DNA from 2 places in the Streptosporangium sp. NBC_01755 genome. Region 1 is predicted to be linked to the other one. Evidence: riboswitches for the same ligand, from Rfam matches in the RefSeq annotation. Region 1 holds a riboswitch; the other holds the start of a gene.

Region 1 (4,262 bases):
ACAGCGACCTCACCACCGTGGGCCGCCACCCCGAGAGCGACATCTTCCTCGACGACATCACGGTCTCGCGCCGCCACGTGGAGTTCTACCGGCGCGGCGGCGGGGTCTTCACGGTCCGTGACGTCGGTAGCCTGAACGGCACGTACGTCAATCGTGAGCGCATAGAGGAGGTCCCGCTGTACGGCGGGGACGAGGTGCAGATCGGCAAGTTCCGCCTCGTCTTCCTCACCCGCGGTGCCGCTGGAGGATGATGAGCTCGCAGGCCGCTCGTGCGCACATGAGCATCGGGGAGGTGCTCGCTCTCCTGCAGGGCGAGTTCCCCGATGTCAGCATCTCCAAGATTCGCTTCCTGGAGGGCGAGGGGCTGATCGAGCCGGAACGCAGTCCCTCCGGCTACCGCAAGTTCAGCTACGCCGACGTCGAGCGGCTCCGCTACATCCTCAGCGAGCAGCGTGATCGCTACCTGCCGCTGCGCGTGATCAAGGATCATCTGGAGGCGGCCGACCGGGAGGAGCGTCCGGCCGCCCGGCCACGCGCCGTCCCCGACGACGCGCCCCCCGAGGTCCGCCTCACCCGTGAGGAGTTCCTCGCCGCCGCCGAGCTCGACGAGGAGACCCTCACGGAGCTGGAGGACTACGGTCTCCTGGCCGCCGTGGCCCGCTACTACGACGCCGAGGCGCTGATCGTGGCCCGCAGCGTCGGAGCCCTGGCCGCCTTCGGCTTGCGCGCCCGCCACCTGCGGGCGGTCAAGGCCGCCGCGGAACGCGAGGCGGGGCTGGTGGAGCAGGCCGTCGCCCCGCTGCTGCGCCGTCGCGGCCCCGGCGCGATCGACCAGGCAGACGAGACGGCGAGGGAGATTTCCGGCCTGATGCTGGAATTGCACGCCTCACTGTTGCGTTCCGGAGTCCGTGGGGCACTGGGCCGGTGAGAGCCTGACCAGGCACTCGTACCTCTACGGGTGTTACGTTGAACAAACCGGTCGGAATCCAGCGAAGACGGAGCAGCCCGTGTTGCAGATGGAGGTCGTGGGCGTTCGAGTTGAGATGCCCTCCAACCAGCCGATCGTCTTGTTGAAAGAGACGCATGGGGAGCGTTACCTACCTATCTGGATCGGCATGACGGAAGCCACGGCGATCGCCATGGCCCAGGCCGAGGAACCACCACCTCGGCCACTCACCCATGACCTGTTCCGGGACGTGCTCGAAGGACTCGGAGTCAGGTTGAGCACTGTCAACATCGTCGCTTTACGCGATGGCATCTTCTTCGCGGATCTCGTGTTCTCGAACGGGGTCGAGGTGAGCGCGCGGCCTTCCGACTCGATCGCCTTGGCACTTCGTACCGGCGCACGTATCTTCGCGAGTGAGGATGTGGTCCGGGAGGCGGGGGTCATCATCCCCGACGACCAGGAGGACGAGGTGGAGAAGTTCAGGGAGTTCCTTGACACGATCACGCCCGAGGACTTCGGCCGCGCGGGGTAGGAATTTCGGTGCATTTACGCTTCACGACGCGCCGGGTGGGGTCGTTGACTGGACTTGGCCCCAGTCCTACGGTGCAAGTGAAACCCGCGGTCATGCGTAAACCCCCAGATCAGGCCGTGGGATGAGAGAAAGCCGGAGGTCCGCGTGGCGGTCAGCAGCGGCGAGGGTAGAAACGCCGACCAGGATGACCCGGAACGGCGCCAGTCGGCACGTCAGCGCGCGGGTGAAGAGGGTCTGCTGTTCGACGGGCAACCGGTGAAAGTGCCCGCCGACATCGGCTACAGGGGGCCGACGGCCTGTTCGGCGGCCGGAATCACCTACCGGCAACTCGACTACTGGGCGCGCACCGGCCTGGTCGAACCCACCGTGAGAGCGGCCCACGGCTCCGGTTCCCAGCGGCTGTACGGCTTCCGTGACATTCTGGTCCTCAAGGTTGTCAAGCGCCTTCTCGACACCGGCGTCTCCCTTCAGCAGATCCGCATCGCCGTGCAGCACCTGCGGGAGCGGGGTGTCAACGATCTGGCCCAGATCACCCTGATGAGCGACGGGGTGAGCGTCTACGAGTGCACCTCGCCCGACGAGGTCATCGATCTGCTCCAGGGTGGCCAGGGAGTCTTCGGTATCGCGCTGGGACGGGTGTGGCAGGAGGTGGAGGGCTCTCTTGCGGATCTTCCCGGCGAACGCGCGGAGTTGGGCGGGGGCCCTTTAGACGATCATCAGGCCGATGAGTTGGCCCGCCGTCGCCGAGTACGACGAACCGGGTAAACTCGGACTCGCCACTGACCCTGTGCGGGAGAGACCCCGGCACGATCGGGGCGCCGAAGGAGCAACCTCCCCGGAATCTCTCAGGCACCCTGTACCGCACGGACGAGGCAACTCTGGAAAGCAGGCGCGCCCGCCAGGTGCGTCTCACCGACGGTGCAAGCCTCCCGGCAAGGGCAGGTGAAGCTCTCAGGTCGCGACCACGTGATGACAGTCGTGATGACAGAGGGGGAGACCCGGCATACGCCCGCGCCCAGCGCCGGTCTCCACCCCGCCCTGAGAGGCTTCCCATGACCGATCTGCCATCGCTCAGCGAGCTCGTCCCCCCGCCGTTCGCGACCCGTCACATCGGACCCGACGACGCCGGCCAGACCCGCATGCTGGAGGCGGTCGGATTCGCCTCCGTCGCCGATCTGGTCGCGGTGGCCGTGCCCGAGGCGATCCGCTCCTTCACCCGGCTGGGCCTGCCCCCGGCGGCGGGGGAGTCCGAGGCTCTCGCCGAGCTGCGGGTCCTCGCCGGGCGCAACACCGTCCTCACCTCGATGATCGGCCTGGGCTACCACGACACGATCACCCCGGGTGTCATCCGCCGCAACCTCCTGGAGAACCCGGGCTGGTACACCGCGTACACGCCCTACCAGCCGGAGATCTCCCAGGGCCGGCTGGAGGCCCTGATCAACTTCCAGACCGTCGTCTCCGACCTGACCGCCCTCGACGTCGCGGGGGCCTCCCTGCTGGACGAGGCCACCGCCGCGGCCGAGGCGATGACCCTGGCCCGCCGCGCGGGCCGCACCCCGTCGAAGGTGTTCGTGGTCGACGCCGACGCGCTGCCGCAGACCAAGGCGGTGCTGCGCACCCGTGCCGAGCCGCTCGGCATAGAGCTGGTCGAGAGCGACTTCACCGGGGGGCTCCCCGAGTGCTTCGGAGTGCTCGTGCAGTACCCCGGCGCCAGCGGCAGGGTCCGCGACTTCCGCGCCATCGCCGACGCCGCCCACGCACGAGGTGCCCAGGTGGTCGCCGCCGCCGACCTGCTCGCCCTCACCCTCCTGGCCGCGCCGGGCGAGCTCGGCGCCGACATCGCGGTCGGCTCCTCGCAGCGCTTCGGCGTCCCCCTCGGCTTCGGCGGCCCCCACGCCGCCTACATGGCGGTCCGCGAAGGTCTCCAGCGCCAGCTGCCCGGCCGCCTGGTCGGCGTCTCCCAGGACGTCGAGGGGCGTCCCGCCTACCGGCTCGCGCTCCAGACCCGCGAGCAGCACATCCGTCGCGAGAAGGCCACCAGCAACATCTGCACCGCGCAGGTGCTGCTCGCCGTGATCGCCGGCATGTACGCCGTCTACCACGGCCCCGAGGGCCTGCGCAGGATCGGCCGCCGCATCCACCGGTACGCCGTCGTGCTCGCCGAGGGCCTGCGCCAGGGCGGCGTCGAGGTGGTACACGACACCTTCTTCGACACCGTGCTCGCCCACGTGCCCGGGCGTGCCGCCGAGGTCGTCGCCGCGGCCCGGGAGAACGGGGTCAACCTGCGCCTGGTCGACGCCGACCACGTGGGCGTCACCTGCGACGAGAGGACCGAGGTCCTCCACCTGGAGCAGGTCCTGGCCGCCTTCGAGGTCAGCGGCACGGTGCTGGCAGACCTGGACGCCGCCGCGCACGACGCGCTGCCCGGCGCGCTGGCGCGCGTCAGCGACTACCTCACCCACCCGGTCTTCCACAGCCACCGCTCCGAGACGGCCATGCTGCGCTACCTGCGCAGGCTCCAGGACAAGGACATCGCGCTGGACCGCTCGATGATCCCGCTGGGCTCCTGCACCATGAAGCTCAACGCGACCACCGAGATGGAGCCGATCACCTGGCCGGAGTTCGCCGGGCTGCACCCGTACGCGCCCGAGGACCAGGCCGCGGGCTACGTCGAGCTGATCGGGGAACTGGAGCGCTGGCTGGCCGAGGTCACCGGTTACGACGCCGTGTCGATCCAGCCGAACGCCGGCTCCCAGGGCGAGTTCGCCGGTCTCCTGGCGATCC
Region 2 (4,262 bases), 2.0 Mb from region 1:
ACGTGACGAAGATCGTGTTCACCGGCTCCACCGAGGTGGGCAAGGAGATCGCCGCCGTCTGCGCCGGGCAGGTCAAGCGGCTCACCCTGGAGCTGGGCGGCAAGAGCGCCAACGTGGTCTTCGCCGACGCCGACCTGGAACGGGCGGCGGCGACCGCGCCGTACGCGGTGTTCGACAACGCGGGCCAGGACTGCTGCGCGCGCTCCCGGATCCTGGTCGAGCGCTCGGCGTACGACGAGTTCCTGGCCCGGTTCGGCGAGGCCGTGCTGAACGTCCAGGTCGGCGACCCCCGCGACGAGAGCACCGAGATGGGCCCGCTGATCAGCGCCGAGCACCGGGAGCGGGTGGCCTCCTTCGTCACCGAGCCGCCCCATCTGCGGGGCGCTTGCCCGTCGGGGCCGGGGTTCTGGTTCCCGGCGACGGTCCTGACCCCGCGCTCGGCCGACGACCGGGCATTCACCGAGGAGATCTTCGGGCCCGTGGTGTCGGTGCTGCCGTTCGACGACGAGGCGGACGCCGTGCGGATCGCCAACGACACCCCGTACGGCCTGAGCGGGTCCATCTGGACCCGTGACGTCGGCCGGGCGCTCCGGGTGGCCAGGGCCGTCGAGGCGGGCAACCTGAGCGTCAACTCGCATTCGAGCGTCCGCTACTGGACCCCGTTCGGCGGTTTCAAGCAGTCGGGCCTCGGTCGTGAACTGGGACCCGACGCCCTGTCAGCGTTCACCGAGACCAAGAACGTCTTCATTTCCGAGGAGTAGAAGCGATGCTGCGTTTGCAGGACCGGGTGGCCGTCATCACCGGCGCCGGTAGCGGGATCGGCCTGGCCACCGCGCGCCGGTTCGCCGAGGAGGGCGCCCGCGTCGTGTGCGTGGACCTGGACGAGACGACCGGCGCGGCGGCCGCGGCCGAGGTCGGCGGGCTTTTCGTGAAGGCCGACGTGACCAGCGAGGACGACGTCGTCCGAATGTTCCAGACCGCGTTCGACAGCTACGGCAGCGTGGACATCGCGTTCAACAACGCGGGCATCTCACCGCCGGAGGACGACTCGATCCTGGAGACCGGCATCGACGCCTGGCGCCGGGTCCAGGAGGTCAACCTCACCTCCGTCTATCTGTGCTGCAAGCACGCCATCCCGTACATGCGGCGGCAGGGCAAGGGGTCGATCATCAACACCGCGTCGTTCGTGGCGGTGATGGGCTCGGCGACCAGCCAGATCTCCTACACCGCCTCCAAGGGCGGGGTGCTGGCGATGTCGCGCGAGCTGGGCGTGCAGTTCGCCCGCGAGGGCATCCGGGTCAACGCGCTCTGCCCCGGCCCGGTCAACACCCCGCTGCTGCAGGAGCTGTTCGCCAAGGACCCCGAGCGGGCTCGGCGCCGCCTGGTGCACATCCCGATCGGCCGCTTCGCCGAGGCGACCGAGATCGCCGCCGCGGTGGCGTTCCTCGCCTCGGACGACGCGAGCTTCATCACCGGCTCGGAGTTCCTGGTGGACGGCGGCATCTCGGGCGCCTATGTCACGCCGCTCTGAGCGTTCCCCGACTCTGACCGTTCCCCGGCCGGTTTTGCCCAGGCCATACCTCGGCCCCGATAACGTGCCGGGACGTGGGGTGTCACCCCACATCCCGGCGTCCGCGCGAGAAGGAGACCATGTCCCGTCCCGTCATCGGCATCACCTGCTACGTCGAGCCCGCGAGGTTCACGGTCTGGGAGACGAACACCGCGCTCCTGCCGTACGACTACGTCGACCACGTGGCCCGCGCGGGCGGGCAGCCGGTGATCCTGCCGCCCGCGGGTGACCCCGCGGCGCTCGTGAACCGCCTGGACGGGCTGATCCTGGCCGGCGGCGGGGACGTCGGCCCGGAACGGTACGGGCAGGAGCCGCACGAGCGGACCGGCTACGTCCGGCCGTTCCGCGACGACGCCGAACTGGGACTGGTCCGGGCGGCGCTGGAGCGGGACCTGCCCTTCCTCGGCATCTGCAGGGGCATGCAGATCCTGAACGTCGCCCTTGGCGGCGGCCTCCACCAGCACCTGCCCGACGTGGTGGGCCACCAGGGGCACGCCCCGGCCCCCGGCGGCTACGGCAGGATGCCGGTGCGGCTCGCCCCCGGCAGCCTGACCTCGAAGGTCTTCGGAACCGAGACCGTGGACGTGGCCCACTACCACCATCAGGCCGTTGACCTGCTCGCTGATGGCCTGATCGTGACCGGCCACGCCGAGGACGGCACGGTGGAGGCCGTGGAGGTGGAGGATCATCCGTTCGCCCTCGCCGTCCAGTGGCACCCGGAGACCGACGACGAGTCGGCCCTGTTCGAGGCACTGGTCCGGCACGCCCGCCGCTGAGTGATTCGTGAAGGCCGGTGCGCGCCTGGGGATTTCGCTCGGCCGGTGCGGGCGGTTAGGCTGGCCAGCGACACCGATGAACCCCGCGCGGGAGAGTGTCCTGACATCCAGGCCAGGACCCCTGAAGGAGCAAGCCCTCCCCGCGAACCTCTCAAGGCAAAGGACCGTGCGGGTAGGTGCCTCTGGAAAGCAGGTCCCACGACCTCGCCGAAGGTGAAAGTCCGGTAAAACCCGGATGAAACTCTCAGGCACCAATGACAGAGGGGGAGGATGATCTCATCTGTCCCTTGTCTGAGGTGCGAACATGTCCCGACCTACGCCGCTGCGCGGCGTGCACGAGTCCCTCGGCGCGACGCTGACCGACTTCGCGGGCTGGCTGATGCCGCTCCGCTACGGCAGCGAGTCCGCCGAGCACAACGCGGTCCGCCAGGCGGCGGGCCTGTTCGACCTCTCCCACATGGGGGAGATCCTCGTGACCGGCCCGCAGGCCGCCGAGGCCCTCGACTACGCGCTGGTCGGCCACCTCTCCGCGCTGGCACCCGGCCGCGCCCGCTACACGATGATCGTCGACGCCGGGGGCGGCGTGCTGGACGACCTGATCGTCTACCGGCTGGCCCCCGAAGAGTTCATGGTCGTCGCCAACGCCTCCAACTACCCCCGGGTGGCCGCCGAGCTGATCGAGCGCGCCAAGGACTTCGACGCCGCGGTGCAGGACCGCTCCGAGGAGTACGCGCTGGTCGCGGTCCAGGGACCGCGCTCGGTGGAGATCCTGAGCGCCCTCACCGACGCCGACCTGGACGGGCTCGGGTACTACGCGGGCCTGCCCGCCGTCGTGGCCGGACACGAGGCCCTCGTCGCCCGCACCGGATACACCGGCGAGGACGGCTTCGAGCTGTTCGTCGCGGCCTCGGCGGCGGAGTCCCTCTGGTCCGCCCTCATCGAGGCGGGCGCACCGCATGGGCTGATCCCCGCAGGTCTGTCCGCGCGCGACACCCTCCGCCTGGAGGCGGGCATGCCGCTCTACGGCAACGAGCTCTCGGCGGACCTCACTCCGTTCGACGCCGGGCTCGGCCGTGTGGTGAGGTTTGACAAGCCGGGCGACTTCGTCGGCCGGGCCGCCCTCGAACCGTTCAGGGACGTCCCGCCGGCCCGTCGTCTGGTCGGCCTGGTCGGACGCGGCCGCAGGGTGCCCCGGCACGGGTATCCGGTGGTGGTCGCCGGTGACGGCACGGTCGTCGGGGAGGTCACCAGCGGGGCGCCCTCCCAGACACTGGGCAGGCCCATCGCCATGGCCTACGTGGACAGCGGCCTGTCGTCAGGACTGGCCGTCGACATCCGGGGCAGCCGCGAGCCGGTCGAGGTCGTCGAACTGCCTTTCTACAGGAGGAAAAAATGAGCAGCATTCCCGAGAATCTGCACTACACCAAGGAACACGAGTGGATCGGCGGCGTCGACGACGGCCTGACCCTCACCGTGGGCATCACCGCCTACGCCGCCGAAGCGCTGGGCGACGTGGTCTACGTGCAGGTACCCGAGGTCGGCGCGTCGATCGCCACCGGTGACGCCATCGGCGAGGTCGAGTCGACCAAGTCGGTCAGTGACATCTTCGCGCCGGTCACCGGCGAGGTCGTGGAGGTCAACCAGGCGGTCGTGGACGACCCCTCGCTGGTCAACAGCGACTCATACGGTGACGGCTGGCTGTTCCGGGTACGTCTTGAGGGCTCCGCCGACGACCTGCTGTCGCCGGAGGAGTACACCGCGCTCACCTCGGGTGAGTCATAAGTTCGACGCCTCGCGTCACGGTCACGCGCGTCCCCGGGCACGCGTGACCGTCCACGCTGGAAGGATTCAGATGACGATCAGTGTCTTCGATCTCTTCAAGATCGGAATCGGCCCGTCCAGCTCGCACACCGGCG

The links. A riboswitch is a leader RNA that binds a small molecule or an ion and turns the genes downstream of it on or off. The one in region 1 is predicted to bind glycine.
Region 2: another riboswitch for glycine. It lies ahead of gcvT (glycine cleavage system aminomethyltransferase GcvT); the one in region 1 lies ahead of gcvP (aminomethyl-transferring glycine dehydrogenase).

The regions. Positions count from the first base shown of each region.
Region 1 covers NZ_CP109131.1:7,201,708-7,205,969, forward strand. The annotation lists gene OG884_RS33250 (FHA domain-containing protein) at 1-251, shown strand, start outside; gene ftsR (transcriptional regulator FtsR) at 278-928, shown strand; gene OG884_RS33260 (bifunctional nuclease family protein) at 1,008-1,478, shown strand; gene OG884_RS33265 (MerR family transcriptional regulator) at 1,623-2,243, shown strand; glycine riboswitch at 2,259-2,350, shown strand; gene gcvP (aminomethyl-transferring glycine dehydrogenase) at 2,531-4,262, shown strand, end outside.
Region 2 covers NZ_CP109131.1:5,200,231-5,204,492, reverse strand. The annotation lists gene OG884_RS24815 (aldehyde dehydrogenase family protein) at 1-761, shown strand, start outside; gene OG884_RS24810 (3-oxoacyl-ACP reductase) at 767-1,531, shown strand; gene OG884_RS24805 (gamma-glutamyl-gamma-aminobutyrate hydrolase family protein) at 1,651-2,346, shown strand; glycine riboswitch at 2,425-2,523, shown strand; glycine riboswitch at 2,526-2,610, shown strand; gene gcvT (glycine cleavage system aminomethyltransferase GcvT) at 2,651-3,742, shown strand; gene gcvH (glycine cleavage system protein GcvH) at 3,739-4,128, shown strand; gene OG884_RS24790 (L-serine ammonia-lyase) at 4,199-4,262, shown strand, end outside.